4 regions of the Paenibacillus sp. FSL H3-0321 genome follow, and region 2 is predicted to be linked to each of the others. Evidence: riboswitches for the same ligand, from Rfam matches in the RefSeq annotation. Region 2 holds a riboswitch; each other region holds the start of a gene.
The links. Region 2 has a riboswitch for cyclic di-GMP ahead of MHI45_RS22160 (transglutaminase-like domain-containing protein). Riboswitches for the same ligand answer to the same signal wherever they lie in the genome.

Region 1: linked by a shared signal. The riboswitch ahead of MHI45_RS16735 (flagellar assembly protein A) and the one ahead of MHI45_RS22160 (transglutaminase-like domain-containing protein) in region 2 are both predicted to bind cyclic di-GMP.
Region 3: linked by a shared signal. The riboswitch ahead of MHI45_RS24195 (PA14 domain-containing protein) and the one ahead of MHI45_RS22160 (transglutaminase-like domain-containing protein) in region 2 are both predicted to bind cyclic di-GMP.
Region 4: linked by a shared signal. The riboswitch ahead of MHI45_RS21360 (choice-of-anchor A family protein) and the one ahead of MHI45_RS22160 (transglutaminase-like domain-containing protein) in region 2 are both predicted to bind cyclic di-GMP.

The regions. Positions count from the first base shown of each region.
Region 1 covers NZ_JBBODH010000001.1:3,791,164-3,798,980, reverse strand. Annotated here, with positions in the region: gene MHI45_RS16755 (aldo/keto reductase) at 1-818, opposite strand, end outside; gene MHI45_RS16750 (LysR family transcriptional regulator) at 858-1,745, opposite strand; gene MHI45_RS16745 (DMT family transporter) at 1,842-2,732, shown strand; gene MHI45_RS16740 (flavin reductase family protein) at 2,748-3,350, shown strand; gene MHI45_RS16735 (flagellar assembly protein A) at 3,400-5,268, opposite strand; cyclic di-GMP riboswitch class I at 5,374-5,466, opposite strand; gene MHI45_RS16730 (FUSC family protein) at 5,736-6,842, opposite strand; gene MHI45_RS16725 (ABC transporter ATP-binding protein) at 7,155-7,817, shown strand, end outside.
Region 2 covers NZ_JBBODH010000001.1:4,949,047-4,956,863, forward strand. Annotated here, with positions in the region: gene MHI45_RS22140 (phospholipid carrier-dependent glycosyltransferase) at 1-821, shown strand, start outside; gene MHI45_RS22145 (glycosyltransferase family 2 protein) at 865-1,845, shown strand; gene MHI45_RS22150 (GtrA family protein) at 1,835-2,239, shown strand; gene MHI45_RS22155 (class D sortase) at 2,338-2,943, shown strand; cyclic di-GMP riboswitch class I at 3,065-3,146, shown strand; cyclic di-GMP riboswitch class I at 3,220-3,302, shown strand; gene MHI45_RS22160 (transglutaminase-like domain-containing protein) at 3,316-4,122, shown strand; rRNA gene MHI45_RS22165 (16S ribosomal RNA) at 4,484-6,039, shown strand; rRNA gene MHI45_RS22170 (23S ribosomal RNA) at 6,285-7,817, shown strand, end outside.
Region 3 covers NZ_JBBODH010000001.1:5,402,689-5,410,505, forward strand. Annotated here, with positions in the region: gene MHI45_RS24175 (glycosyltransferase) at 1-528, shown strand, start outside; gene MHI45_RS24180 (UDP-glucose dehydrogenase family protein) at 533-1,873, shown strand; gene MHI45_RS24185 (hypothetical protein) at 1,896-2,165, opposite strand; gene MHI45_RS24190 (sugar phosphate nucleotidyltransferase) at 2,228-3,601, shown strand; cyclic di-GMP riboswitch class I at 3,739-3,819, shown strand; gene MHI45_RS24195 (PA14 domain-containing protein) at 3,832-6,240, shown strand; gene MHI45_RS24200 (glycosyl hydrolase) at 6,449-7,817, shown strand, end outside.
Region 4 covers NZ_JBBODH010000001.1:4,771,620-4,779,436, forward strand. Annotated here, with positions in the region: gene MHI45_RS21340 (hypothetical protein) at 1-114, opposite strand, end outside; gene MHI45_RS21345 (phosphatidylinositol kinase) at 361-648, opposite strand; gene MHI45_RS21350 (ASCH domain-containing protein) at 1,038-1,460, shown strand; gene MHI45_RS21355 (hypothetical protein) at 1,797-2,210, opposite strand; cyclic di-GMP riboswitch class I at 2,833-2,922, shown strand; gene MHI45_RS21360 (choice-of-anchor A family protein) at 3,006-5,156, shown strand; gene MHI45_RS21365 (alpha/beta hydrolase) at 5,443-6,384, shown strand; gene MHI45_RS21370 (HD domain-containing phosphohydrolase) at 6,888-7,817, shown strand, end outside.

The sequences.
Region 1 (7,817 bases), 1.2 Mb from region 2:
ACAGCCGGTTTGCTCATCAGCCAGGCCAGGGACAGTGCAGCCATAGAGGCGCCGGTTTCTTCGGCAATCCGGCCGACCCGGTTCCCCAGCTCAATCCGGCCGGGGGTAAGGAAGCGGCCGAAGTTTGGATCGGTTTCGGCTCTGGAGCCTTCCGGCGGTGCGCCTTCACCGGCATATTTGCCGGTAAGAATGCCCCCGGCAAGCGGGAAGTAGGGGATAATCCCGAGTCCTTGATCCAGGCAGAGTGGAACCAGTTCGGCCTCCGGCGTCCGGTCAGCCAGGGAGTAGCTGCACTGAATCGAGGTATACTTGACCAGATTCCGCGCCTCGCTGATGCCCAGCGCCTTCATTAACTCCCAGGCTGCATAATTGGAGGCCCCGATATAGCGGACTTTGCCCGCGGATACCATATCATCAAGGGTCCGCAGCGTTTCCTCCAGCGGTGTATAGGGATCAAAGGTATGGATCTGATATAAGTCTACATAATCGGTCTTCAGGCGGCGCAGGCTGCCTTCCAGCTCCAGCATCAGGTGATGGCGGGAAGAGCCGCTGCCGTTAGGACCTTCGTGTCTCGGAAGGCCTGCTTTGGTAGCGAGAACAGCGCTTTGACGTCTGCCCTCCAGCGCCAGTCCGATGATCCGCTCCGATTCGGTGCCGGCATAAATATTGGCGGTATCGATAAAGTTAATGCCTTGATCGAGCGCGGCATGGACGATATCTATGGAGGTCTCCTGATCGGCTCTTTTGCCAAAGGAATTGGTCCCCAGACCCAGTGCGGAGACCTGCAGCCCGCTGTTACCCAAACGGTGATATTTCAAGTGGTTCACTCCTCTTGTTCAGCATAGTGGTGTACTTCGTCAAAGCACAGACAGTTCTGCCCCGGAGAACAGCTGCAGTGCAGTGTCCATAAATAAGCGGACGGCAATCGAGGTCTCCTCCAGTGTATGGACGGCGAGATGGATATCCCGGTAAGCATCGGGGGCCAGCTCCTTTATGATCACATTCGGCGGCGGAGACAGCAGGGACAGCTGCGACATGACACCAACAGCCAGCCCCTCCTTAACCATATTGAGTGCGGTCATGTAGCTGTTCACTTCGTATTTCACATTCAGCTTACTACCTCCCCGCTGGAATAAATCAACGACCGGAGGCTCATAACCTGCCCGGCAGATCAGCATCGGCTCGTCTTCCAGATCCTTGACACAGATGACATGCTTCTCACGGAGCGGATGATCGCCAGGAAGCACTGCGTACAGTTTCTCCCGGTAGAGCGGAATTGTGGCAAACTCTTCTTGCGGGGGAATAATGAAGCCGACATCAATAAACCGGGTCTCCAGCCATTCCTTGACCTCGGCAACCGAACCTTCATAGAGAACAATCTCAATCTCGGGATATTTCTCGGTAATGGAACGGATGATTTTGGGGACAAAATAAGCAGACGCCACCGGAAAGGCCCCAATGCGGATGAGCCCCTTCTCCAGGCCCTTCTCAGCGGAGATTTCCTGCTCAACCTTGTCAAACCCATTTAGAATTTCCCGAAAAATAATCAGAACGCGCTTGCCGATATCAGTGAGCATCAGCCCACTGCGCCGGTCGCGCAGCAGCAGCTTCACTGCAAGCTCAGACTCTAGCGCGGAGATGGCCCGGCTGACCGCAGGCTGGGTCATGTTCAGTGCCAGCCCGGCTTTGGTGAAGCTGCCGCTCTCAGCGATTTTGACGAATAGACGAATTTGATTGTTGTTCATATCGAATCTGGTATGCCCCTCATGAATATAATTCATTTCAATTATGACTGTGCTTATTGTATCATTTGGAATGAAAATAGAACAAGGGGTGATGAGATGCAGCAGCGGAAGAAAAACATTGCTTTGCTTATATTTCTGGTTATTGTCTGGGGGATCAATTGGCCGCTGTCCAAGATTGCTCTAGCCTACGCTCCGCCCTTGTTGTTTGCCGGAATCCGTACGGTTATTGCCGGGGTGATCCTCATTGTTGCTGCGCTTCCTAAAAGGAAGGCCCTTCATTTCAGCAAGCTTTGGCCGGTCTATCTGACTTCGGCCTTTCTCAGCATCGTTTTCTATTACGGGTTCCAGACGATCGGCCTGCAGTATATGCCCTCAGGGCTGTTCTCGGCCATCGTCTTTCTGCAGCCTGTGCTGCTCGGTATCTTTGCCTGGATCTGGCTGGGTGAGCGTATGTATGGAATGAAGATGTTCGGCTTGCTGCTTGGTTTTCTCGGGGTAGCTGCGCTCAGCATTGGCGGCTTTACCGGAAGCATCTCCGCCTTGGGCGTAGGGCTTGCCCTGGCCAGCGCGCTAAGCTGGGCCTTGGCGACGGTGTATACGAAACGAAATGCGGTGCGGGTAGATATGCTGTGGATGACGGCAATGCAGATCATGATTGGGGGTGTCATTTTGCTGGCTGCCGGTTCGGCTGTGGAGAGCTGGTCCGATATTACGTGGAACAGCGCCTTTATCGTGAACACATTGTTCATTTCGGTGTTCGTCATTGCGCTGGGTTGGATGGTTTATTTCAAGCTGATCAATGAAGGAGAGGCCAGCAAGGTCGGTTCATTCACCTTCCTGATTCCGCTGATCTCAATCGGGTCAAGTGTAGTATTATTAAATGAGCGCATTACGCTGAATCTGGTAGTGGGTATGCTGCTGATCGTAAGCAGCATTATTCTGGTGAATGTTAAGATAGGCCGGGCCGCACGGCGGCTGACAAGTTAAGACAGGGGGATAATCATGTATATTCAGACGGATGGACAAACAGCACATGATAATTATAAGCTGCTGATCGGCAGCATTGTGCCCAGGCCGATTGCCTTTGTAACCTCGGTGGATGAAGCGGGGATCGTGAATGCCGCCCCGTTCAGCTTTTTTAATATTGTAAATGATGATCCGCCTATGGTCATGTTCTCCTGTGTCCGCAAAGCAGACGGAGAAATGAAGCATACGCCGCGCAATATAGCCGCGAATAAGGAATTTGTGGTCCATATCGTCGATGAGGATAATATCGCTGCAGTCAACCATACCTCAATCAATGCACCCGGCGGAATCAGCGAACTTGAGCTGGCCGGGCTGACGGCGGTACCCGGACAAGCTGTCAAGGTCCCGCGCGTACAGGAATGCAAGATTGCGATGGAATGCCGGCTGGTGCAGCTTGTGGAGCTCGGGCATTGCGATATGGTTATCGGCGAAGTTCTAGGTTTTCATGTAGAGGATGAGCTGATTCATAACGGCCGAATTGATGTCGGCAAGCTGAAGCCGGTCAGCCGTCTGGCCGGCGCGTCTTATGCAGCAATTGGCCGGACGTTCGAGCTGGACAGACCTCAGTATGAACCTTGATTAGGCTGGGTATTAGCAGCTAGATCAGATATTTTGGGGTAGAGGAAGGCTAATGCGCCTGATTTCTTAACCGCAGGCTTTGGGCAGTGAAGACAAGTTCTTCATCTGTCCCGTCGATCTTGGCGGTGTATTCTCCAATCGTCACTTCGCTGTTGCAGATTTTGCGGACTGTAATATTATTGCCGGCGGTAAGCACCGATTTCTCGGAGGACTGCTTCCCTACAGTCTGTGCGCTGATGGAGCCTGCCGCCTCGACTGAGGAGTCCGTGCACTCCGCTTCGTTCATTACGAAACGGACATCGCCGGAAGAGAACAGCTGGCTGTGCAGAATCCCCTCCTTATGAACATGGAGATCTCCGCCGGATTTAATAATGCTATGCTGTGACGAGGCAATGTCGATCCGTGTATTCTCCTCCTGCATCCCGGATATGGCGTCATGCAAATCCTGCAACAGCCTCAGAAAGGTGCTTAGAACAGCATCCGTGAAGAAATCGGTGAACTGCCCCGGGTGCAGGAATACCTCCAGCATATGTCTTAATTGCCCGGTGTCGATAGGATAATCGGGATTCATCCCGGCAATAACATTCTGAAGATCAGTGATCAGGCCGGGGAGATGGTCATATTTGCTTTCCAGCAGCAGCATAACCACCAGACCGTATTTTACGGTTTGCTGGCGTGATTGGACGGTATTCGCCAACTGCTGCGACGCTTTTCTCAGACTGGTCATTTCCTTCATCAAGAGAGCGGAGTACATGCAGAGGCGGTTATGTCTCGCTCCATAATGACCGGAGTACAATTGGCTGCTGACAACCTTGCCCTGGACAAAAATGCTTCCTGTAGCAGTGATTGTCGCATGTGTAACGTCGCCGTATATGTATACATTTCCCAACGCCTCAAGGATGGTCTGGTTTCCGATATCATTGGTGGCGACCACATCACCCGGGAACATCATTTTGGCGGCGTCGGGGTTCGTGTCCCCGGGAACAAGATATGTCTGGGGGAAATCAAAAACCTTGCGGTTCAGACCGCATCCCGTTAAGCGGGGCCTTCCCTGGCGGAGGGAGACGATCCCGCCGTCCGCCAGCAGGGTTGTACATTCTTTAGTGACCAGCTGAATGTCTTGCGGTGGCGGGGAGGGAATAATTCCGCCATACACGTCGATGCCGGGCACTCCCTCTTCCGCAGGCAGCTTACGGGCAATGACCTCTCCCTTCTGGACAAAGGGAACCCTTGGATGGTTCAGGAAATCTGCAGGATCGGCAGTCCGAATGAATTCATATTCCCTGTCCTCAGCAAATAACAGCTCCAGCCGGGCATTCTTGCCGGGAATAGGGGCTTTACCCTCTGCGATGCAGACCGGGAGATAGGTAGGGTTGTTCAGCTCTGCATAAAGAGCCGGAATGTTGAGATCGCGCATAATGGAGCTTTTCTTGAAGCCGGCGATAATCTGGTCCACCGTAAGGGTGGACAGCAGCAGGCCGCAATTCGGTTCCGCCCGGACTGTGACATCTGCTGCAGCCGGGGAGCTAGCGAGCTTCCAGGCGTACTTTTCTGCACGGTAGAGCGTGAAGTAGACCTTCAGTTTATCTTCGGATACGGTGATCTGATACTGCGGCTTCTCGCAAATTTCCCAGGTGATACGGTCTGTGGGGGTTACTTCCGTAGGATCTGTCACCGTCTTCCGGTTAATATTCAACACCACAGGGTGAACGGAAGAAATGACAGCGGGTTTGCCGCCTGGCAGAGGAGGAGTAATGAATATTTGGTTGTTCTGTACGATAATACGTCCGTTCTTTTCCTCATCTCCCCCACGGAGCGGCTTAGCCTGCACAGCGGGCAGAGCCGGAAGATCGGGGTTCCCGATTGGCGTTGTGGTATGAAATACATGCCTGAATTTCTCGATGATATGCTGTGGCATTACTCTAACCTCGCTTCTTCGTATAATCAATGGTATCTGTACAGAAAAGAGCATCATGGACTATGATAGATTGTTTTAATCTACCAGTACCCAAGTCACATCTCAATTGGCAGCCTGGCGACCATGAATGGATAGTCTCACATTCTTAGGCCCATCGCTTTGCGTCCTGCCCTTTCGGGAAGTTTGCCTTTAAAAAAATAGATCAATGATATACATTCAGCATGAGGTCATTTAATCGACTCAAATCGACAGGGAATGTTCAATACTGGAGTGGTTGCCAAAATAAATCTACAAACAAGCTTAATTCTAGTACTTTAGTATTAATTTTTCAACTTATTAATAATAAATCTCTCTGGTATCCCTTTAAAAGGGACGGCTTTGAGTTCAAGCGATATTACAAGCAAAAACGACCCTGCCTTTTTCTCAAAGGACAGGGTCGTTTCTGCGAAAAAAGGACGCTCCCAAGCTTAAAGCTTGTGGGAGAGCCCTCTTTTGACAAGGTGCACGGCGCGTGCGCTTCCGGCCCGGACGGAGACTGGTGCCGGTATAATAATCGTGGCTGCATAATCGGCCCGTTCAATTTCCTCCAGCACCCGGTTAAGATGGGAGAAGACGGCTCCGAGATCACGGACTGCTGTCAATGAGCATTGACCCTGCAGCTCGGAGAACCAGGCGAACTGCAGATCCCGGGCGCGGCGCAGCGCTTCGGGGAGCGAACGGGTGCATTCGGCATCGGACAAAGTCTTGGTTCCATACAGGGCGATGCAGTCTGCGGTTGCCGTTACGACCTCTGTCATCCAGTCAGCTGCGGCATAATGTGCAGGCAGGAGGGAAATCTCCTCGGCGATCTCCTTGACGTAGCGGTGAACCTTTTGCAGATGAGAGGTTGCCTGTGTCAATGACCGCAACCCGCTGCGGCATTGATAATGGGATAACGTATAGTGCAGCTCTTTCTGCTGCTTGTCGCTCTTCGCCAGCAGTTGTCCGGAACGCACCAGCCTCTCCGGAGCCTGCTTAGAACTGCTGCTCTCTGCGGCGAGTCCGGTCAAGGCATCGGCCAGCAGCAGGGTTCCTTCCAGTGCCAGGCGTTTAACCTTGACGAACCCCCCCGGGGGAACGATAATCATATTTATTATTAAGGCAATCAGCACGCCGATTAAGGTCTCCGCGACTCTCCACACGATATAAGGGTCCTGATAAAAGGTCAATGCCAGCACGGAGGTCACACCGACCTGGGAAACGGCTTGAATGTTAATCCGGCAGGCGGTGGCCACACCGATGCCGATCAGCAGCATCAGCAGAATAGACAGTGCCCCCACGTCGAAGAAATGGCCCACGAGCAGGCTGACAATTCCACCGAGCACAACGCCCATCAGACGGTAAATCCCTTTTTCCAGCGAAGCCTTGACGCTTCCTTGGGTGATAAGAATTGCGGCAAGCGGTGCAAAGTATAAATAACTGTCGCCGTGCAGGCTGTGAACCGCAAGCCAGGAGAGTGAAGCAGCAATCGTAACGCGTATCATATATAGAGATAATCCGAATTTTTCAAGGCGGTCCTGTAACCCCTCGTTCATGTTAGTCATCTTCTTTCACATCAATAAGAGAACATTTTTAGGTTTTCAGCAATTTTCATTATAGCACTCAAAAACAACAATAACGGGGTACAGTTTTTACGAACTTGTTAAGTTTCTGCGCTGCATTTAACATTGTAAGCTATCGCATATATTGCATTAATCCTATATGCTATATATATTGAAGTGTGTCGAAGGAAGGGAGGAATTGTCGCTTATCAGCGCTGAGCATGCCACTTTAGATTGTTCCCTGCGAGAAGCGGGTAAAATAGGTTGTACTACATAAGGTAAGGGAGGTCGTTAGCCATAACTACCCTGGAAGGCACTATTATTTCTTTTGACCAGGTTACCAAACAATACGACGATGAAGAAGCCGTGTTAAAAGGAGTCAGCTTCGAGATCGAACGCGGCAAATTCTATACACTGCTGGGACCCTCGGGCTGCGGAAAGACGACAATCCTCCGTCTGATCGCCGGGTTCGCTGAACCAACGGGTGGTTCCATTTATTTGAACGGCAAAATCATCAACCACATTCCCGCCAACGAACGGCAGGTCAATACGGTATTTCAGGACTATGCCTTGTTTCCGCACCTGAACGTATTTGAGAATGTGGCCTTTGGACTGCGGATCAAGAAGCTTAAGAAAGAGGTCATCACGCAAAAGGTGCAGGAAGCGCTGCGCTTCGTCAACCTTGTAGGCTACGATCAGCGGGCCATTAATGAAATGTCCGGCGGACAGAGGCAGCGTGTAGCGATTGCCCGGGCCATCGTCAATGAACCGCAGGTGCTGCTGCTCGACGAGCCTCTTTCGGCACTTGATCTTAAGCTGCGCACGGAAATGCAGTACATTCTGCGGGAAATGCAGCAGCGGCTGGGCATCACCTTTATCTTCGTTACCCATGACCAGGAGGAAGCGCTGGCCATGTCCGACTGGATTTTTGTCATGAACGGCGGACGCATTGAGCAGAGCGGAACGCCT
Region 2 (7,817 bases):
GGATTGTGCTCTATGGAGGAGCCGGGCTGGCCATTATGCTGGCGCTCGCCTTATTTGAACGCTATAGGGAACATAAGGCCGCTGGGCGTGTGCTGGCTGAAGGCAAATTAAGTGATCAGGAGCTCAAGGACGCCTGCCGGACGGCAGATAGTTCCTTTTGGAAGAACACCATCGTTACGCTGGCCAGCTGTGTTGTTTTCTTTGTAGTTATTCCTGCCGTTATCTATAGCCTGTCCTTTATCCCTGCGCTGTCCGTAACAGCCGACGGGTTTACTGTAAAAGGCTTGATCGATGCGCAAAAGAATATGTATAACTACCACAGCCAGCTTGTCGCCACGCATCCGTTTGCTTCCTCCTGGTGGGAATGGCCGTTTATGAAACGGCCGGTATGGTTCTTCAGCGGCGGCGAAGGATTGCCGGAAGGCAAGGTGAGCAGCATAGTCACCATAGGCAATCCGTTAATCTGGTGGACCGGGATCTTCGCGATGCTGGCTACGGTATGGCTTACCATAAAACGGAAAGACAAAAGCATGTACATGATCTGGATCGGCTTTTTCTCGCAGTATGTCCCTTGGATGCTTGTGCCGCGTGAGACGTTCCTATACCATTATTTTGCGATGGTACCGTTCATGATTCTTGCTATTATATATATCATGAAGCTGCTGGACAGCAAATATCGGGAAGCTAGGTATATCCGGTATGCGTATGTGGCTGTCGCAGCACTGCTTTTTGTACTGTTCTATCCGGTGTTGTCGGGAATGGTGGTAGACAGAGATTATGTGACGGATGTGCTGCGCTGGTTCCCTTCCTGGGTATTCTAGGAGGGGAGCGCGTAGTGCTACAAAACTTTTAGGAGGAACAAAGGTGAAAGCCAGATACAGTGTTATTGTCCCCATGTACAATGAGGAAGAAGTTATTCAATATACGTATGAGCGGCTTAAGAAAGTCATGGACGAATGCGGTGATACCTATGAACTGATCTTCGTCAATGACGGGAGCCGGGATCGCACAGCTGAGATCATGAGTGGAATCAGCAGCAGCGACGAGCATGTTAAGCTGATTGACTTCTCCCGTAACTTCGGCCATCAGGTCGCGATTACGGCCGGAATGGACTATGCGCAAGGCCAGGCTGTTGTGGTGATTGACGCGGATCTTCAAGATCCGCCCGAGGTCATTTTGCAGATGATTGCCAAGTGGAAAGAGGGCTATGAGGTAGTTTACGCCAAACGGCTGAAACGGCATGGGGAGACTATTTTCAAGAAAGTGACCGCCAAGCTCTTTTACCGTCTGCTCAGCAGCATGACCAGTGTGGAGATTCCCACCGATACAGGCGACTTCCGGCTCATCGACCGTAAAGTATGCGATGTGCTGCGCGGTCTCAAAGAGAAAAACCGCTATGTCAGAGGTTTGGTGAGCTGGGTCGGCTTCCGGCAGACGATGGTGGAATATGTGCGGGAGGAACGTTTTGCAGGTGAAACCAAATACCCGCTGAAGAAAATGATCCGGTTTGCGGTTGACGGAATCACCTCATTTTCACATAAGCCGCTGAAAATAGCCTCATATGTAGGCTTCTTTCTCTCCTTCTCCAGCTTTGTGTATCTGTTCTTTGTATTATTCCAGAGAATCTTTTTCACCTCATGGACGGTTCCGGGCTGGGCTTCCATCGTCGGCGTCAATTTGTTGTTTAACGGCATCGTGCTGATGCTGCTTGGCGTAATAGGTGAATATATTGGACGGATATATGATGAATCCAAGGATAGACCGCTGTATATCGTGCGTGAGACCAAGGGTTACCGGGGTGGGGAGCATGAGGAGCGGCAAGAGGACAATGATTATGGCAGATAGGAAGCTGAATGCGGGATTTATCCAGTTTTTAAAATTTAATGCTGTAGGCTTACTGAATACGCTGATTGATTTCGCCGTATTTACCTTGCTGCATTCTCTGGGTATGATGAACACCCCGGCACAGATAATTTCTTATAGCGCAGGGACAGCGAACAGTTTCTTTTGGAACAAGAAGGTGACCTTTAAGGATAAGAGTCAGGCTAGCAAGGACAGTTTTAACCGTATGCAATTAGTCCGATTCATCATACTGAACCTGGTTGTACTGGGGATATCAGTGCTGCTGATGCATCTGCTAACGGACAAATTTGGAGTTCAGGTGCTGATTTCCAAAGTGCTGGTTACGTTCGTCACCGTCATCATCAATTTCTTTGGTAGCCGTAAATGGGTATTTTAAGTCAGATGATGGGCCGTGGAGTTTCTTTATCTTAAAGATCGGGGGGGGATTTGATGCGTAAGTTTTCCTATTTGATCATAATTGCAGGAGTTCTAGTCATGCTGTATCCAAAAGCGAGCGAATGGTATAACGACCGGCAGCAAGAGAAGCTGCTGAAGGAGGCTGAACAGGCTTATAGTGAGCTGGCCCCTTCGTCAGAGCTCGATCTGAAAAAACAGTACGCCGAGGTCACTGCACTGCTGGCAGAAGAATCAGCTGGGGATGAACCAGTGCAGGCTGCCGAACCGGCAGAGCAGGAAATAGAGGTCGGCGGCAAAGTGACCGGAATTATCACAATCGACAAAATCGATTTGAAATTGCCCATATTGGAAGGGGCGACCAAAGCCAACATGAAGCATGCCGCAGCCCATATGAAGGAAACCGCTCCAATCGGTGAAATAGGCAATGCTGCCATAGCTGCACACAGGTCTAGGACTGCAGGGAGATTATTCAACAGACTGAACGAAGTAAAGGTCGGAGATACCATTTCCGTCAAGACAAGCGATCAGGAGTATAAATACGAGGTTTACGATATCTCGATTGTTGAGCCTACCGATGTGTCTGTACTGAACGGGAATAAACAAGATAAGATCCTTACCCTCATTACATGTGATCCTTTGGTAAATCCGACCCATCGACTGATTATCCACGCTAAAGCGGTTTGAAGTAAGAGAACAGATCATAAAATGCGAAAATTATAAAAATTTAAATGAATTAAGTAGAAATCTAGTGATTTAGGTCTTGTAACTAGGCATTAATATGATACTATATAACTATAAAAGCTAAACACGATAACGGCAAACCTATCGAAAGGTAGGGACGCAAAGCTAAAGGGCCTTCCCGGTAAGGATGGCAGCCAGCTACCGAATGAAGAGGCTTTTTTTGTTTGTTCTTAAGATGAATCTAGTATATTCCAATAGTAGTAGGAACAGATAAAGCTTAAACGATAACGGCAAACCTATCGAAAGGTAGGGACGCAAAGCTAAAGGGCCTTCCCGGGTATGGATGGCAGCCAGCTACCGAAAGGGGTTTTATCCATGAAGAAGTTCTATTATATGTTCTTGACCTTGTTCGTCCTGGTTACTTCAGTTCAAGTAAGCACAGCTAACGCTTCCAGCGTAGAGTCAGGCTGGTTAAATACATCGCAATTGAGCCAAGGGGTTGTCCAAGTTTCCTATGATGTTCCCAAGGACAAACGTATCAAGCTCATGATTACCAAAGACAATAAGAGCTACTCTTATAACTTATATGCCTCCAAATCTACAGAAACGTTTCCACTGCAGCAGGGGAATGGCGCTTATAAAGTGTCAGTCTTAGAGAACACCAGCGGCAACAAATACAAAGTACTTTCTTCCGAAACCGTAGATCTGAGCATGAGCAACACCAATGCCGTATATTTGAGTTCCGTACAGAATGTGAAATGGAATTCTTCCGATAAAGCAGTACTGAAAGCTAAGCAGCTCACGCAAGGGCTGACCACTGATGAAGCAAAGGTACAAGCTATCTATAATTACATCGTGGCGAATGTAAAGTACGACTACACCTTAGCAGCTAATGTTACGCAGGATTATATCCCGAACAACGACAACACACTTGCTAGTAAGAAAGGGATTTGCTACGATTATGCATCTTTGTTCGCCACCATGCTCCGCAGTGAAGGGATTCCGACAAAGCTGGTAATGGGCAATACGAGTTATGTATCTGTATATCATGCCTGGAATGAAGTATTGCTTAACGGCAAATGGGTAACGATCGATACGACAGTAGACGCCGGATTGGGTAAGAACAAAGAAACAGGCTTCACCAAAGCGTCGAGCAAATATACAGCAGCTAAGATCTACTAATCCTGTAGAATGATGATTACTCTAAGATAACCGGCTTAATATTTAAGCCGGTTATCTTTTTTTGTTTAAGGGGTTGCTTTTTTATATTGATGTGGGGTATTATAGGTAAGCGTTGTTAGAGCGCACCCAAGTAAATAAGGAATGGCTGAAAAGTTGTTTCAAAAAAAAGCTTGCGTTTCTAAATCAAACGTGATATATTATAAGAGTTGCTGGTGACGAGATAATCGACACTGACAACGAGCTTGATCTTTGAAAACTGAACAACGAGTGAGTATGGAAATCACGCAAGTGAGATCCAAAATTAGAGAATGTAAATTCTCGTCAGATGTTTCAAATTGAGCAATCGCTCTTTCTAAATACCAATTTGGAGAGTTTGATCCTGGCTCAGGACGAACGCTGGCGGCGTGCCTAATACATGCAAGTCGAGCGGAGTTATGAAGGAGCTTGCTCCGGATTAACTTAGCGGCGGACGGGTGAGTAACACGTAGGCAACCTACCTCTTTGACTGGGATAACTACCGGAAACGGTAGCTAATACCGGATAATTCCTTTGTTCACATGGACGAAGGATGAAAGGCGGAGCAATCTGCTACAAGGAGATGGGCCTGCGGCGCATTAGCTAGTTGGTGGGGTAACGGCTCACCAAGGCGACGATGCGTAGCCGACCTGAGAGGGTGAACGGCCACACTGGGACTGAGACACGGCCCAGACTCCTACGGGAGGCAGCAGTAGGGAATCTTCCGCAATGGGCGAAAGCCTGACGGAGCAACGCCGCGTGAGTGATGAAGGTTTTCGGATCGTAAAGCTCTGTTGCCAGGGAAGAACGTCCGGTAGAGTAACTGCTACCGGAGTGACGGTACCTGAGAAGAAAGCCCCGGCTAACTACGTGCCAGCAGCCGCGGTAATACGTAGGGGGCAAGCGTTGTCCGGAATTATTGGGCGTAAAGCGCGCGCAGGCGGCTATTTAAGTCTGGTGTTTAAACCTTGGGCTCAACCTGAGGTCGCACTGGAAACTGGGTGGCTTGAGTACAGAAGAGGAAAGTGGAATTCCACGTGTAGCGGTGAAATGCGTAGATATGTGGAGGAACACCAGTGGCGAAGGCGACTTTCTGGGCTGTAACTGACGCTGAGGCGCGAAAGCGTGGGGAGCAAACAGGATTAGATACCCTGGTAGTCCACGCCGTAAACGATGAGTGCTAGGTGTTAGGGGTTTCGATACCCTTGGTGCCGAAGTTAACACAGTAAGCACTCCGCCTGGGGAGTACGGTCGCAAGACTGAAACTCAAAGGAATTGACGGGGACCCGCACAAGCAGTGGAGTATGTGGTTTAATTCGAAGCAACGCGAAGAACCTTACCAGGTCTTGACATCCCTCTGAATCCACTAGAGATAGTGGCGGCCTTCGGGACAGAGGAGACAGGTGGTGCATGGTTGTCGTCAGCTCGTGTCGTGAGATGTTGGGTTAAGTCCCGCAACGAGCGCAACCCTTGACTTTAGTTGCCAGCAGGTCGAGCTGGGCACTCTAGAGTGACTGCCGGTGACAAACCGGAGGAAGGTGGGGATGACGTCAAATCATCATGCCCCTTATGACCTGGGCTACACACGTACTACAATGGCCGGTACAACGGGAAGCGAAGCCGCGAGGTGGAGCCAATCCCAGCAAAGCCGGTCTCAGTTCGGATTGCAGGCTGCAACTCGCCTGCATGAAGTCGGAATTGCTAGTAATCGCGGATCAGCATGCCGCGGTGAATACGTTCCCGGGTCTTGTACACACCGCCCGTCACACCACGAGAGTTTACAACACCCGAAGTCGGTGGGGTAACCCGCAAGGGAGCCAGCCGCCGAAGGTGGGGTAGATGATTGGGGTGAAGTCGTAACAAGGTAGCCGTATCGGAAGGTGCGGCTGGATCACCTCCTTTCTATGGAGAATCGTTTCCTGCAACGGAAACATTCAAATCGGAAGCTTAGCTTCCAAAACTCAGGTTTAGGCCTGTTACTCACTCGTTGGTCAGTTTTGAGAGTTTAAGCTCTCAAGTAGTACCTTGATCCTTGAAAACTGGATACCGAAACGAATTTGCGTTTTAGAACATCTTTTAGCTGAAACTTGTGTGAACAAGTTTTAATTATAGCGATGCTAGCGATTTTCCTTCTGGAAAAACGCATTGGTTAAGCTAATAAGAGCACACGGAGGATGCCTAGGCGCCAGGAGCCGACGAAGGACGTGGCGAACAACGAAACTGCCTCGGGGAGCTGTAAGCAAGCTTTGATCCGGGGGTGTCCGAATGGGGAAACCCAGCTGTGGTAATTCGCAGTTACTTCTCTCTGAATACATAGGGGAGATAGAGGCAGACCAGGGGAACTGAAACATCTAAGTACCCTGAGGAAGAGAAAACAATAGTGATTCCGTCAGTAGCGGCGAGCGAACGCGGAACAGCCTAAACCAAGGGGCTTGCCCCTTGGGGTTGTGGGACGTCTCACATGGAGTTACAAAGGAATATGGTAGGTGAAGAGGTCTGGAAAGGCCCGCGATAGAGGTAAAAGCCCTGTAGCCTAAACTGTGTTCTCTCCGAGACGGATCCCGAGTAGTGCGGGGCACGTGAAACCCCGTATGAATCCAGCAGGACCATCTGCTAAGGCTAAATACTACCTGGCGACCGATAGTGAAACAGTACCGTGAGGGAAAGGTGAAAAGCACCCCGGAAGGGGAGTGAAATAGAACCTGAAACCGTGTGCTTACAAAAAGTCAGAGCCCGATCTATGGGTGATGGCGTGCCTTTTGTAGAATGAACCGGCGAGTTACGTTTAACATGCAAGGTTAAGGTGAGAAGCCGGAGCCGCAGCGAAAGCGAGTCTGAATAGGGCGACTGAGTATGTGGACGTAGACCCGAAACCGTGTGATCTACCCCTGTCCAGGGTGAAGGTGCGGTAACACGCACTGGAGGCCCGAACCCACGTATGTTGAAAAATGCGGGGATGAGGTGGGGGTAGCGGAGAAATTCCAATCGAACTCGGAGATAGCTGGTTCTCCCCGAAATAGCTTTAGGGCTAGCCTCGGTGAATGGAGTGGTGGAGGTAGAGCACTGATTGGGTGCGGGGCCCGCAAGGGTTACCAAGCTCAGTCAAACTCCGAATGCCATTAACTTCTTGCCGGGAGTCAGACAGTGAGTGCTAAGATCCATTGTCAAAAGGGAAACAGCCCAGACCATCAGCTAAGGTCCCCAAGTGTGTGTTAAGTGGGAAAGGATGTGGAGTTGCACAGACAACCAGGATGTTGGCTTAGAAGCAGCCACCATTGAAAGAGTGCGTAATAGCTCACTGGTCGAGTGACTCTGCGCCGAAAATGTAACGGGGCTAAACACACCACCGAAGCTATGGCTAGATACTATGTATCTGGGGTAGGGGAGCGTTGTATGCAGGTTGAAGGTGTACCGTAAGGAGCGCTGGACAGCATACAAGTGAGAATGCCGGTATGAGTAACGAAAAGATCAGTGAGAATCTGATCCGCCGAAAGCCCAAGGTTTCCTGAGGAAGGCTCGTCCGCTCAGGGTAAGTCGGGACCTAAGGCGAGGCCGAAAGGCGTAGTCGAAGGACAACAGTTTGAAATTACTGTACCACCGTAATCCGCTATGAGCGATGGGGTGACGCAGGAGGGTAGTGACGCGGACTGATGGATGTCCGTCTAAGCAGTGAGGCTGGT
Region 3 (7,817 bases), 450 kb from region 2:
AGTTCCAGCTCTATCGGCGACTATTACCTGATCGTCTCCCGGCTTGTATCCTACAAACGGATCGACCTGGCAGTGGAGGCTTTTAGCCGGAATGGCCTTAAGCTCTATATCGTCGGCGACGGGCCGGACCGTAAGCGTCTGGAAGGAATGGCCAAAGATAATGTAACTTTTCTGGGCCGGCTTGAGGATGAAGAGGTCACGGGCCTGATGTCGAAATGCCGGGCGTTTATTTTTCCGGGAGAAGAAGATTTCGGAATTACGCCCCTGGAGGCGAATGCCGCAGGAAGACCGGTCATTGCTTATCAGGCCGGAGGGGCGCTGGATACCATAGTCCCTTATGTAAATGGCGTATTCTTTCAGAATCAGGAAGTGGATGATCTGCTGAAGGCTATCCACGAAGTGGAGTCCTATGCGTGGGACATCAGCAAGATTATGGGGCATGCGCATAAATTCGATGAACAGACGTTTATGGTCCAGTTCAAGCAGTATGTGGAACAGGCCTACGTTAATTTTCTTAAAGGAGGATGATTATATGAAGCTGGCAGTAATCGGTACCGGCTATGTCGGTCTTGTATCTGGCGTATGTTTTACACTTAACGGGAATCATGTCATCTGCGTCGATAAGGATGAGGAGAAAATCAATAAATTAAACCGGATGGAATCCCCCATCTATGAGCCGGGTATTGAGGCGCTGATCGAAATGAATCTCCGTGAGGGCAGATTGTCCTTTTCGGCGGATCTGCAGGAATCGGTGCGCCTTTCTGATATCGTCATCCTCGCTGTAGGAACGCCTTCCCTGCCGGGCGGCGAAGCGGATTTAACGTATATTGAGGGAGCAGCCACAGAAATTGCGCAAGCGATGGAAGGCTATAAAATCATCATGACCAAGTCGACCGTACCGGTTGGCACAAATGAGAAAATCCGCAATCTTATTGCTTCCCACACGAATCATCCCTTCGATATCGTCTCCGCTCCCGAATTCCTGCGTGAAGGCTCGGCGATCCGCGATACGCTTCATCCTGACCGGATTGTGATTGGTCTGGATAATCCGCTTTTGGAGCCAACGATGCGCCAGCTTCATCAAGGCTTCACTGAAAATATCTTCGTAACGGATATCCGCAGTGCGGAAATGATTAAATATGCATCGAACGCTTTCCTGGCAACCAAAATCTCCTTTATCAACGAAATCGCCAACATTTGTGAAAAAGTGGGAGCTGATGTAACCGAAGTGGCGGAAGGCATGGGGATGGACCGGAGAATCGGCTCAAGCTTCCTGCAGGCCGGAATCGGTTATGGAGGCTCCTGTTTCCCGAAAGATACCAATGCGCTGATCCAGATCGCCGGCAACGTGGACTATGAGTTCAAGCTGCTGAAATCGGTGGTTGAGGTGAATAAAGGGCAGCGGTTTATGATTATTTCCAAACTTCATGAGTCGCTCGGCAGCCTGCGCGGCGCGGTTATCGGAATTTGGGGGTTGGCCTTCAAGCCGAATACTGATGATGTACGCGAGGCACCTGCCCGTGAAATCGTCGAAGCGCTGGTAGCGGAGGGAGCTACAGTGAAGCTCTATGATCCGATTGCCGCCGATAACTTCAAAATGCAATACGATCATCCGCAGCTCCGCTGGTGCGGCCTGCCGGAAGAGGCGGCAGAAGGCAGCGATGCCGTATGCTTGCTAACCGACTGGAGCCAGTTCAAGGATATCGACCTGCATCGCTTGGCGGGCAGTATGCGCCGCCAGGTTCTGATCGATGGCCGCAACGTCTACTCCAAGGAGCAGATCGAAGGCACCGGCCTGGAGTACCATTCCGTCGGACGCCCGCAAATGGGCGGACTGAGCGGGTATTCGGCCAGCGTGGCCGGCGCGATCTAAGCCTCAAGCTTGCTCTACTCTACTAAAGCACTTCGCTCTTACCTGCCGCCAGCCAAGCGGCAATAGCCGGATCTTTAGCAGGGAGCTTCGCCTGCGGGTGAAGCGAATAGCTAGGCTGTTGGAATGGAACGGAGAGGAATTTTGGAACTGTAGGAGCGAATGCGTCCGCCTTTGTCTGCGGATTTCCACCGCGAACAGCGGTATAAATCAAGAAATCTGCAGACAACAGCGGCCGAAAGTCCAAACATTCCTTGCAGTGACTCTCATAACAGCTAAGTCTTATGCTTTTCACGTTTGAAGCAACCAATAACAATCCGATATTTTCGCGTCAACACATAATGAGGAGGGTTCCATATGAAACTGGTACTTCTATCAGGCGGTTCAGGAAAACGTCTCTGGCCTTTGTCCAACGATTCACGTTCGAAGCAATTTCTGAAGGTACTTGAGAGCCCGACGGGTGAGCCGGAATCCATGGTGCAACGGGTATGGCGGCAGCTGGAGGAAGCTAATATGTCGGGTTCGGCTTATCTGGCTACCGGCCGCAGTCAGGTGGAAATGATTCAAAGCCAGCTTGGCAGCGAGGTGCCTATCATCGTTGAGCCGGAACGCCGCGATACGTTTCCGGCGATTGCCCTGACAGCAGCCTACCTGTATTCCATGGAAGGCGTTTCGCCAAGCGAGACCGTGGCCATCCTGCCGGTCGATCCTTATGTGGAAGCCGCCTTCTTCGATACAGTAGTGCAGCTTGAGCAAACGATGCAGGAGAGCGGAGCGAACCTGGCGCTGATGGGTGTAGTACCCGAGCATGCTTCAGAAAAATACGGATATATCATTCCTACCAGCGCAGAGGCGGGAGCAAGCGGTTATCTGCAGGTAAGCCACTTCCAGGAGAAACCTGACCGTAAGCAGGCCGAGGAACTGATCAGCCGGAATGCCCTCTGGAACTGCGGCGTGTTTGCGTTCCGCTTGGGCTATCTGCTTGATATTCTGCAGCGCAAGGGATTGCCGCTGAACTACGAGGAACTGCAGAAGCAGTACAAACTGCTTGCTTCCATAAGCTTTGACTATGAAGTGGTGGAAAAAGAGGAGAAAATCGTAGTTCAGCCTTATGCCGGATTCTGGAAGGATCTGGGCACCTGGAACACGCTAACTGAAGAAATGAACAGCAATCATGTAGGCAAAGGGTTCGTGACGGCGGATTCCGAAGGCACATGCCTGATTAATGAGCTGGATATTCCGATTACGGTGATCGGCGCGAAGGATCTGATTATCGCTGCCAGCCCGGACGGGATTTTGGTTACCCATAAAGCGGAGAGTCCGAGAATCAAGGAAGTGCTGAAGTCTTTTGAACAAAGACCCATGTACGAAGAACGCCGCTGGGGCCATTATAAGGTCATAGATTATGTGAAATACGATGAGGGAAATGAAGTGCTGACCAAACGGATTTTTATCGAAGAGGGTAAAAATATCAGTTACCAGCTGCACCATAAACGCAGTGAAATCTGGACATTTGTCAGCGGTGAAGCAAGCATTGTGATTAATGAGAAGATGCATAATGTGAAGGCGGGAGATGTGGTGCGTATACCGGAAGGCACCAAACATGCGATTCTTGCGCTGACGGATGTAGAGTTTATCGAGGTACAGACCGGTTCGGAACTGGTAGAAGAGGATAACATCCGCATCACCTTGGATTGGGAAGATATAGCTTTGCAACAGTTTATCTCTTAGGCCTAAATAATCTATTTAACCAATTGTTGCAAATCCAAAACAGGCATTTAGAACCATTTATTAATTTATTTTTATTAATGCTCTAAATAAAAACTTCATAGGGACGATACTTACGGTAAGAGGGATTAATCCTTCCAAAACGACAAAGGCAAACCTAATCGAAAGATAGGGACGCAAAGCCATAGGGCCTTCGCAAGAGTGGCAGCCTGGCTACCGAAAGGAAGATGATTTTGAAAACTTACCGTAAGTCTCGTCTGCTGTCCACCTTGCTGTCTCTTGCCGTATTGTTAACCGCTGTGCCTTTAGGATTTGGGCTGTCGCCTTCAACCGCAGAAGCCTCATCAAGCACAGCAGTGCCGGTTAATCCGGACGCTTCAGCCGAAGCTGTCAAGCTGCTTAGTAACCTCTATTCCATTACCGGAAAAGGGATCATCTCTGGACAGCACGATTATTTGGAGAGCCCGGATGAATTCAGCAACAAGTTGAAGGGAACAAGCGGAGAATATGCTGCTCTTCACGGATATGAGCTTGGCGTAATTAGCGGCCAGTCGGAGAGTACGGCTGCATCGCAGCGCAAGAATGTGGTGAACAGCGCGATCAACTGGTACAAGAACGGCGGCATTGTCGCAATGACCTTTCATCAGAATCTGCCGGGGACGGCGTACCTCTGGTCCAATGTGCAGAAGCCGCTCACCCAAGCGGAATTTAACAGGTATGTAACGCCGGGCACGACAGAATACGCCAGCCTGATCACGGATCTGGATAAAGTGGCGGTGTCGCTCAAAAGCTTGCGGGATGCGGGCGTTCCTGTACTTTGGAGACCTTATCATGAAATGAACGGCAACTGGTTCTGGTGGGGGAAGAAAAGTAATTTTGCTGAACTGTGGAATATTATGTATGACCGTTTCGTGAACGTTCATCAATTAAACAATCTGTTGTGGGTATGGAACCCCAATGCACCGAATGCCTGGTCTGATCCTTATGCGCTGACCTATCCGGGCGCAAGCAAAGTGGATGTTCTTGCAGCAGATATATATGATAACGACTATATGAATAAGTACTATGACAGTTTGCTTAGTCTGGCTGCCGGTAAACCGATAGGTATTGGTGAGAACGGTGAGATGCCCAGCACGGCCAAACTGAAGCTCTCCCAGAAAAATTTCGTTTTCATGATGAACTGGGGAAAAATGCTCTATGAGAAAAATAGCACAACTACGATTAAGAGTTTCATGAATGATAGCTATACACTGACCCGGAATAAATATAAGAGTTGGAGTGCACCAGCCGCTGCGCCAACGGCAACACCGACGCCGACACCAACAGCAACGCCGACACCAACAGCAACGCCGACGCCGACACCAACGGCAACGCCAACACCGACACCAACGGCAACGCCAACGCCGACGCCGACACCAACGGCAACACCGACAGCGACACCAACACCAACGGCAACGCCAACACCGACGGCAACGGCAACGTCGAAGCCGACGGCAACGCCAACGCCTGACTCTAATGATTCAGTGGAAGCGCCTGTGTTGAGCGGACTTAAGGGAGAATACTTCAAAAACATGACGCTTTCCGGTACGCCGGCCTTGGTGCGCAATGATGCATTGCTTAACTTTAACTGGCGCCAGGGTTCGCCGGATCCTTCAATCGGTGTAGATTCCTTCTCTGTCCGCTGGACCGGTCAAATCAAGCCAACGTATAGTGAGATTTATCAGATTTTTACCACTTCGGATGACGGTATCCGCGTTTATATTAACGGTAAAGCTGTCATTGACAGCTGGATGAAACAGAGCGGAGCCGAGCGTACCGGGAGCATCGCTTTAACAGGCGGTCAGTTGTACGACATCAAGGTCGAGTATTACGAGAATGCCGGTGATGCGAATATCCGCTTAATGTGGCAAAGTCAAAGCCAAGCCAAAGGGACGGTTCCGGCCAGCGCATTGTTTGTGAATGCCGGGGCAGCTGCTGCCAGCCAGACAGAATTGGACAGTACACCCAGCCTGGTTGCAAAACCGGCTTTAGCGACGACAGCAGCACCAGCCGCAACGGCAACAGCAACGCCTGCGCTGACAGCAACACCAGCACCGGTGCCAACAGCAACACCGACATCTGCGCCAACACCGGCGCCAGCACCAACACCTGCACCAACACCAACACCGGTACCGACGCCGGCACCAACACCGACAGCAGCACCTGCTGAGAATGGGCTAAAGGCAGAATATTTCAATAATATGCTGCTGTCAGGCACTCCGGCACTTGTACGTAACGACGCCATTCTTGATTTCAATTGGCGTCTAGGCACCCCGGATGCTGCAATCGGCATCGATTTCTTCTCCGTACGCTGGAGCGGCAAGATTAAGCCGCTCTACAGTGAAACGTACACAATCTATACTACTTCAGATGACGGCATCCGCGTTTGGGTCAATGACAGTCTTGTGATTGACAGCTGGATGAAACAGAGTGGAACCGAACGCATGGGAAGCATCAGCCTGAATGCCGGGCAGCTATATGATATTAAAGTGGAGTATTACGAGAATCAAGGGGATGCCAGAGCGCGTCTAATGTGGGAAAGCCCAAGCCAAGTGAAGGGTACTGTTCCTGCGAGCGCCCTGTTTCTTCCTTCCGCTTCCTAAGCAGAGCGACTGGTTAGCTTCTGTATTCACCGGCGGGTGCTGGTTAAGACGTTACAATTATAATTCCTAAAGTCCACTCTTAGTGGCCCTGCTTATCAGCAGGGCTACTAAGCTATAGCCCCCATTTGGCCTCGGGATGTATGAACCTGCATAGGGAACTCATCCTGTGTGCCGTGGCGGCATTTCGCTGGAGAAAGGAGATTACGATTTGAACACTTACCGCAAGTACCGCCTGTTTAATACGATTTTACCTCTTATATTAATATTTTCCCTGCTGCCCTGGTCAGAAGCGAGGAGTCTTCCGGTTCCCCGGACGATAGTTACACCTGCTGCTGCCATCACTCCCATCAATCCCTCAGCTTCGGAGGAGGCTGCCGATCTGCTCAGCTATCTGGTTGATCTTGGAGGCAAGGGAATGATATCCGGGCAGCATGACTATTTGGAGACCCCGGATGAATTCAACAATAAGCTGAAGCATGCAAGCGGACAATATGCCGTATTGCATGGTTATGAGCTGGGAGCGATTAACAACCAGCCGGAGGGCACCATCGTGAAGCAGCGCCAGAATGTCGTGAAGAGTGCGATCAAATGGCACCAGGGCGGCGGAATTGTGGCGATGACCTTCCATCAGAATTTGCCGGGTACCTCCCCGGATTGGGCTAATGTGCATATGAGCCTGAGCCAAGAGGATTTTGATGCTTATGTTACGCCGGGCACCCCGCAGTATAAGAACCTGATCGCTGAGCTTGATGAGGTAGCCGAATATTTGGGAGACCTGCGCGATGCGGGAGTGCCTGTGTTATGGCGCCCTTATCATGAAATGAACGGGAACTGGTTCTGGTGGGGGCAGAAGGACAACTTCACCGAACTTTGGGATATTATGTATAACCGTCTGGCGAATGTGCACAAGCTGGATAATCTCCTGTGGGTATGGAATCCGAATGCGCCTAATGAGTGGTCGGATGGCTATGAGCCATATTATCCGGGTGCCGGGAAGGTTGACGTTCTGGCGGCGGATATTTATAACAATGACTATAGACAGTCTTATTATGAGAAGCTGCTGAAGCTGGCCGACGGCAAGCCGATCGGGATCGGTGAAAGCGGAGAACTGCCAGACCCGCTCATATTGTCCCGAACGCAGAGTAAATGGGTATATACCATGACATGGGGAAAAATGCTGACCGAGAAAAATAACCTCGAGCAGATTAAGAACTTTATGAGCGATGATTATACCGTGTCGCGGGATGATTATAAATTAATGCTGGTCGGTAAAAACAATAACCCGGCCCCGGTATCCCGAACCGGATTGACGGGAGAATATTTCAATAATATGGATCTGTCGGGCAAAGCCGTCCTGGTCCGCAACGACAATAAGATCGACTTCAACTGGCATGGAGATTCACCGTCTTCAGGAATTGGCAAGGATGCTTTCTCGGTGCGCTGGAGCGGCAAAATCAAGCCGGTTTACAATGAGAAATATAATTTCATAGCCTCCTCGGATGACGGGGTACGTGTATGGATCGACGGCAAACTGATCATCGACAGCTGGAAGAAGCAAAGCGGTGTCAGCCGTGAGG
Region 4 (7,817 bases), 180 kb from region 2:
GGTTAATCCAATCTGGCCAATTAATACATTTTGGTTTGCTGTCAATCCTGCGCCATTCATGCTGCCGGCAATGCTAGCGTTTTGTGAAGTCCGTGCATCGAGTAAACGTGTCATACATCAAGCCTCCCATAGTTTTTGAGATATGCTATGCAGCTATTCCAAAGAGTTCGTCCGCAGGGAGGCAATCATTTAGAGACAGCTAGCCGCCAAGAGTTGTAATACATGCTTCACTAGCTTGTCTCATTGGGAACTATGGGATTATATGTAGAGATTGCACAGCGGGGGATAGCGGTTATACAGCGGCAGTTATTTTGAGGGGCTGGCATATGCGAAGGGAGGGGGATTCCCTCCCTCATGTCATTAAATAAAAAACGGGAGTAAGAACAAAGCAGTAATGGCGCCAAAAGGGATCCGTCTCTGGATAAAGCGGCGTCTGGGGAAAAAACCTGGATGGAACCCGAATTGTCTGTAGGTAGAGTTTTGCGCAGGCATACCCTGAAACATCTCGTTTGTGGGAATAGCAAGAGTAACGAAATCCTGGTCTACATGGGCAATAAACCCATCATGAGACTGACCATCTGTAGTAGTTACACCAACGTACTTATTCATGCAACTCCAAGAGACTTGTTGATAATTATTTGCGTCCATAAAATAATACCTCCTCAGATAAATACATCCTGACAACAGTCTATGGACTATAACCTATATTGTTGACGGCGAATGCCCATTAATAATTGTTTGGATTTGCAGAAGCTAAGTTATTCCAATAGTGGAGGAATCCTAAGGGCAAAAGGAAGAGTAAAGCAGTCGAGAGAAACTTTACAAAACCTTATTGAACCTTATAATGAGTAGTGAAGCGCCGCAAAGAATATACAGAACCTAATTGAACCTTACAGATAGGTGTGGGTTACGCTCATAATGCTTAAGCCGGGGGCAATTTCCTTCACCAGCATCTTAAAAAAACTATATGCGGCGCGGTTTTCCGGATTCCCGGTGGGCTGCGCCTTTCCTTTGTTGCAGAGAGGGGGCAGGATGTTATGCGATGCCTGACTATACGGCAGCCTTGGGCGACGCTCATTGCTCTTGGTGAAAAATCATTCGAGACCCGTTCCTGGAGAACGGCTTACCGGGGTGAAATCGCCATTCATGCCGGTTTGAAGATTGATAAGGCAGTATGCTTACGGGAGCCTTTCCAATCGGTGCTCGCCCGTCATGGTTTTACAGCGGACAATTTGCCTGCCGGAGCGATTATAGCGACAGGATCGCTGATAAACTGTTATGAAGTTACAGCTGGTATGGCTGAAGAAGGCTGGCCCTACGGCAGCGAATATATCTTTGGAGATTATAGGGAGGGCCGGTTTGCCTGGGAACTGACGGGGGTCACTCCGCTGGAGGACAACATTCCGGCCAAGGGCCGGCTGGGCTTCTGGGAGCATCCTGTTCCGCAATGGGAGCGGTGAAGCGCTTATGGAATTTCAGACCGGCAAGTCTGATTGGATAGACGGAAAATGTTATGACGGTACCGGCGGTTCGGTGGAATACAGGTATGAATGGGCTCAGGAAGGAGCGTATGCATAGGAAATGGGCAGTCTTCTTATTGCGTGGCTTTGCATGTTATGTTTATTTCTTACGTTTAAGGATAAGGTAAGCCGGAGAATTCTATATCCCGTGGCGCTGGTAGTTATTTTCGGCACATTGGGCTATTGGAAGGTTTTAATGTAATTTATAGCGGGTACTTTACAGGTCTTGCCGACTCCCATGGCGAGGCCTGTTTTTATTCTTCAACGCACCAAAGGCTATAGGCTTGCTTGAGGGCCGGATTTGATTTTGTACTGTTCCTCATAGCTGTGGTAGCCGGAGATATCGAGTCCCAGGTATTTGCGCATATGGATAGCGGCTTGTGCAGCGATGACGTCATCCAGCAGCAGCATCCGTTCATGATATCCCCGGCATATAAATTTGGCCTCGATGCCGACCTGGAGCCGCTGCTGTTCATAGACCTTAACTCCGCGTTTCCTCATTTCGGCGCGCACATCCCTCAGATCGGCAGTAGCCGCATTCGCAGCAGTACGGAGAACATCCATGTATGGGGCGGGGGTCCGCAGTTGTGTCGACATAATGGCTGAATCCCGTTCAAAGGCTGATAAAATCAGCGGAAGCAATATATAGGATTTGACCAGTGTATTATCGTTACTCTCCGCTCTATGCATAAATTCAATCACCTCTAACAAGAACGTATATTCGTATTTTAACCGATTATTCAAAAATTAATCAATGGAATTTCTAAACAGCTGAAACAATGTGACATAATTCACAAAATAATTATAAGAATTATTTTATATTAAAATTGAAATAATAAATATTGAAAAATAAAGCTCATTAAAAAGGAGAATTGTGATGAATTATGAGGGAAGTCTCCGCCGCGGGTTGCTGTTCGGGTTGTTTTTAAGTGTTCCACTATGGATGTCCATGATCGGCTGGGTTCAGCTGTTATAAAATATACAAATTCTAAGTCCGGCTGTTGCCCGCTGACTTGTGTAAATTGACAATGACCAAAAACTGCTGCCAAGAGCTGGCGACAGTTTTTTTGCCGTTTCGACATAAGTTGAAAAGTGGTTCGAATATACTAATTTTTAATATTGAAAATTTGTTTTATGTGATCGGTGAATACAACGAAACCCTTAGGTGAAGCGGGGTTGAGGACTTTTGCAGAGAATCTATCAAAAGAATAAGGAATAGATTGACAAACGGAGGGGTGAAGAGATAGACTGATTCTAGTCCGAAAGTAACAAAAGTCATAGACTACATAGAAAACAACTGTTACCAACTTCTCATGTATAATCGCAAACCGTTCGAAAGAGCGGGACGCAAAGTCAGGAATCTACAGCACTCTAAAGGTGCCATGATCGTCCGGCCGCCATGAAGCTAACCCTTCTTGGCGGTCTTTTTGTTGTTATGGGCCAATCTGTGCATTCATAGAATAGTTACATAGGAGGTATATATCATTGTTGAAGAAAAAATCATTAGCTTTGATTCTGACGGGGATTTTAACCATCGGCAATATGCTTCATCCGGGGATCAATGCAGAGGCGGCGGCAAGCATGCCGTACACCCCAACACCGGTGCTGGGAGTCGCCGGGAATTTCAACGCCTTTATCTTTGGAGATTTCGCGCAAAGCAATGACCAGATCCACGGACGGCTTGCTGCTGCAGGGAACATTACTCTTCAAGGATATGGCGTATCCAAGGATGCTGTAGGCGGAGATGTGCTTATCGCCGGCAAAGACATCGACTTTTCAAATGGAACAGTTTATGGCACCTCTGTATATGGAGGCAGCATGAAAAGTTCAGGAGCCGATCTTAAGGGAGGCACGCGGCAGGGTCATCCGATCGATTTTCAAGCTGAGGAGCAATTTTTGATTCAGCGTTCGAGTGAACTCGCTGCTCTGAAACAAACACAGCCCTTTGTCAGAGATGGTGGGAAAATAACGATTAACGCTCCGGATTCCTTTAATGTCATTCATTTGACTGCTGCGGATTTGGCAGTTACCAACGGTCTCCAGTTCAACATTGCAGGAAATGCCACGGTAATTATCAATGTAAGCGGGAATAAGGTCGTCATTCCGGATTTTCAAATGTGGAACGGCAAACCTCACAATGTGTTGTTCAACTTCTACGAAGCTTCTTCTGTAGCAAATGGCAACACAACCATTGAAGGCACCATGTTGGCTCCTCATGCCTTTGTGGCATTCAGCCGTGCTGAGCTGCATGGTACCCTTATTGCAAAAGGATTCAGCGGTTATATTCAGATGCATCATCATACCTTTGAGGGAACGGTGCCGCCAGTCGGGCCAACACCGACACCGACGCCAACGCCGACGCCAACACCGACACCAACACCAACACCAACGGCGACACCGACACCAACACCAACACCAACGGCGACGCCAACGCCGGAGCCGACGCCAACGCCGGAGCCGACGCCAACGCCGGAGCCGACGCCAACGCCGGAGCCGACGCCAACACCGACGCCAACGGCGACACCAACACCAACGGCGACGCCAACACCAACGGCGACGCCAACACCAACACCAACACCAACACCAACGGCGACGCCAACACCGACGCCGGAGCCGACACCGACACCAACGCCGGAGCCGACGCCAACGCCGACACCAACGCCGGAGCCGACACCGACACCGACACCAACGCCAACACCAACGCCAACACCAACGCCAACACCGACACCAACGCCGGAGCCGACACCAACGCCAACACCGACACCAACGCCGGAGCCGACACCGACACCAACGCCAACACCAACGCCAACACCGACACCAACACCGACACCAACGCCGGAGCCGACACCAACGCCGGAGCCGACGGCGACGCCAACACCGACACCGACGCCAACGCCAACACCAACGGCTACACCGATACCAACACCAACACCGACACCAACGCCGGAGCCGACACCAACGCCGGAGCCGACGGCGACGCCGACGCCAACGCCGACACCGACGCCAACACCAACACCGACACCGACGCCGGAGCCGACACCGACGCCAACACCAACGCCGGAGCCGACACCGACACCGACACCAACGCCGGAGCCGACGCCAACACCGACACCGACACCAACGCCGGAGCCGACACCAACGCCAACACCAACACCGACACCAACGCCGGAGCCGACACCAACGCCAACACCAACACCGACACCAACGCCAACACCGGAGCCGACACCGACACCGACACCGACACCGGAGCCAACGGTAGACCCAACGCCAGCACCGACGAGTGTAACGCCAACGGTAGACCCGACACCAGCGCCGACACCAACGGTGATTGGTACGAATGACGATCAGGAGATTACGATTGATGAGGATCCGCTGCCTTTGGGCCCTGTGACCACACCTTCGCCTGTGCAGCCAACGCCGGAGACTACTCCAGCGACTGATCCAGTACCTGCTCCGGTACCGGATGAAGAGATTGTTCTTGATGAAGAAATTCCGCTAGGGCCAGTGGATCCGGCCGAGAGTCTGCCGCAGACGGGTGAAGCCAGCCCGGCACCTTATTATATTACTGGTCTCGCTATTGCCGGAGTAGGTCTGCTGCTGAGCAGAACGGCAAGAACCAGCAGACGAAAACGCTGAGGCTTTCATTGAATCACATTCGGGCCAATAGTAGTCTATACGCCATGTTCTAAATATAACCAAGGCCGCTTAGGGGAGAGGAAATCCCGGAAGCGGCCTTTTTATAGGGTGTTTCCTAAGTTTTGAGGGTTATTATACAACAATCGTTTAGATTTCAATCCATCTGTTATATGTACATTTCTCGCAGGCGAGGCTACCATGTTATACTATGCAGAAATCATTGCGGAGCCCGCATGATTGTGACTGGAGTATCCCGCAGCTACGAGAAGGAAAGGTGAGAATATTCATGTGGAGTGTAATTATACTGGCGATTATTATTGTCATTGCCGGAGGATTGACCTATGCGGGTTTCTTTTTCTATGGAGTGGCGATACATCGGGCGCCTAAGGAGTTTTTGGCGAATTCATCCGCGCTGAAGGTAGATCCGCCGGTGGCCGGAGCATCCTGGGGAGAAGGGGCGGAGTGGATCGCCCGGCAGAGCTTCCGGAATGTCGACATGAGCTCAGAGGATGGACTGAAGCTGCGGGGTTATTATCTGCCGTCAGAGCGGGCAGCCGGACGTACAGCAATCGTTGCCCACGGCTATTCCGGCAAAGCAAAGGATATGGGGGCTTACGCCAAGATTTATTATGAAAAGCTGGGCTATAATGTGCTGATTCCCGATGCCAGGGGACATGGTGAAAGCACGGGCAATTACATAGGGTTTGGCTGGCCCGAACGCCGGGATTATGTAAAGTGGATCGAATACATCATTGAAGAGAATGGGCCGCAGGCGCAGATTGTGCTGCATGGGGTGTCTATGGGCGGAGCAACGGTGATGATGACCGCAGGTGAAGAGCTTCCGCCGCAGGTGAAGGCGGTTGTTGCCGACTGCGGATATAGTTCGGTCAAAGCACAGCTCTCTTATCAGCTCTGGCGGATGTATCATCTGCCAAGCTTTCCCTTCGTGCAGATTGCCAGTCTGATTACCCGGCTGAAAGCAGGCTATTTCTTCGGTGAGGCATCAGCGCTGAAGCAGGTGCGTAAGGCACGGGTGCCGATCCTGTTCATCCATGGTGATGCCGATAAGTTCGTACCCTATGCCATGATGGAGAAAGTGTACCAGGCATGCCGCAGCCCCAAGGACAAGTTTGTAGTGCATGGCGCGGGGCATGGACTTGCTTATGACACGGATAAGGCCGGATACATCGGCAAAGTAAGCCAGTTTGTTGCCCGTTATGTACATTAGTTCCGGATAAACCTCCGGAAAGTAGACGCGCCCGATCTCCGCAAGCTGCGGATATCGGGCGCTTATATGTTCCACATATGGCGGCGTTCCTTGCAACGGGGAACGGCACGTCCATATCTTCTCGTATATTTAATCCCCCGCCGTTTGTGAGCGAAACGGGTGTCGTAATTCCCTGTTATTTCCAGCAGCCGTATGGCGAGAATAATCCTTCCAAAACGACAAAAGCCCTACCTCTCTTTTGTCCTTGCGGCTCCGTGGCCGCGCCAGTGTGAATCGGAATGCTATGTTCGAATTTAGTCTCATAAAAAGGAAGAGTCATGCAAGAAAACGTAAGATCTTGTGTCCAAAATGCCGATAATAAATAGAAAGTAACCAATCGGCCTGACATCTTCTTGATGGGGATGTATATACACGAAAACAAATATTACTTAATTATATCACGGAATATATAGTAATGCAAGTAGAACATAAGCAGCAGGGTAAGGCTGGAAATGGGGGAACAGATGAATATATACGGGGTGTTTTTGAAGAAGCAGATCAGAAATTATTTTTTTGGCTCCGTGATTGCCGTACTTGCGGTGGGAAGCCTGTTGCTGCTCTCTTCGCTGGAGATAAGTGCGGTGGAGTATTCCCGCCTGCTAATCGTATTGCTGCTCTCTTTTTCAATAATGGCAATCACGGAAGTCAGTGTGTTCATGAATCAGCTCAAACCGATACGGACTGCAATGAAAGAACAGCGGCCTACGCTGGCCATGCTGGAAGAAGCTTACCTCTATACCCACCGGATGCCCAGAAATGCAGTACAGCGGATTCTAGGCCCGCATCTTCTCGGGTTATCCTTGCCGGCGGCCTTAATGACCTTTTGGATGATTCGCACCGGATTAATCAACCTCCCTTATTTCTATCTGCTGCTGGCCATGGTCGGGGCGGTTCTGGTAGCGTGCATGCATGCGCTGATCGAATTTTTCCTGACCTGCTCGGCCATTGTTCCGCTAATCAAAGAATTCAGAAACCGGGCTTTGGATATATATAATGTGGATTTTTCGCTGGAAGGACATGTTTTTGTAGCCATCCGCCCGAAATTTCTGATTAGCTGCATGCTGATCGGGACGTTTCCGCTGTTTCTTTTTATCATGGCAACACATATCCGTTTGGACAGCCTCGACAGCAGTTCGCTGGCCGGCTTGCAGAGCTATTGGGCTTGGGCAGGGATGGTGCTGATGGTCGGCACATTATTCTCATCCATTGCCGCCTGGCTCCTGACTAACAGCGTTCAACACCCGATCAATGAACTATACAAGGCAATGAATAACGTCAAGGACGGGCGCCTTTTGCAGGTGCAGGATGAATATTCCGATGAATTTTCCAAGCTGGTGGCCGGGTTTAATATGATGGTGCGGGGGCTTCAGGCCCGGGAACAGCAGAACAGACAG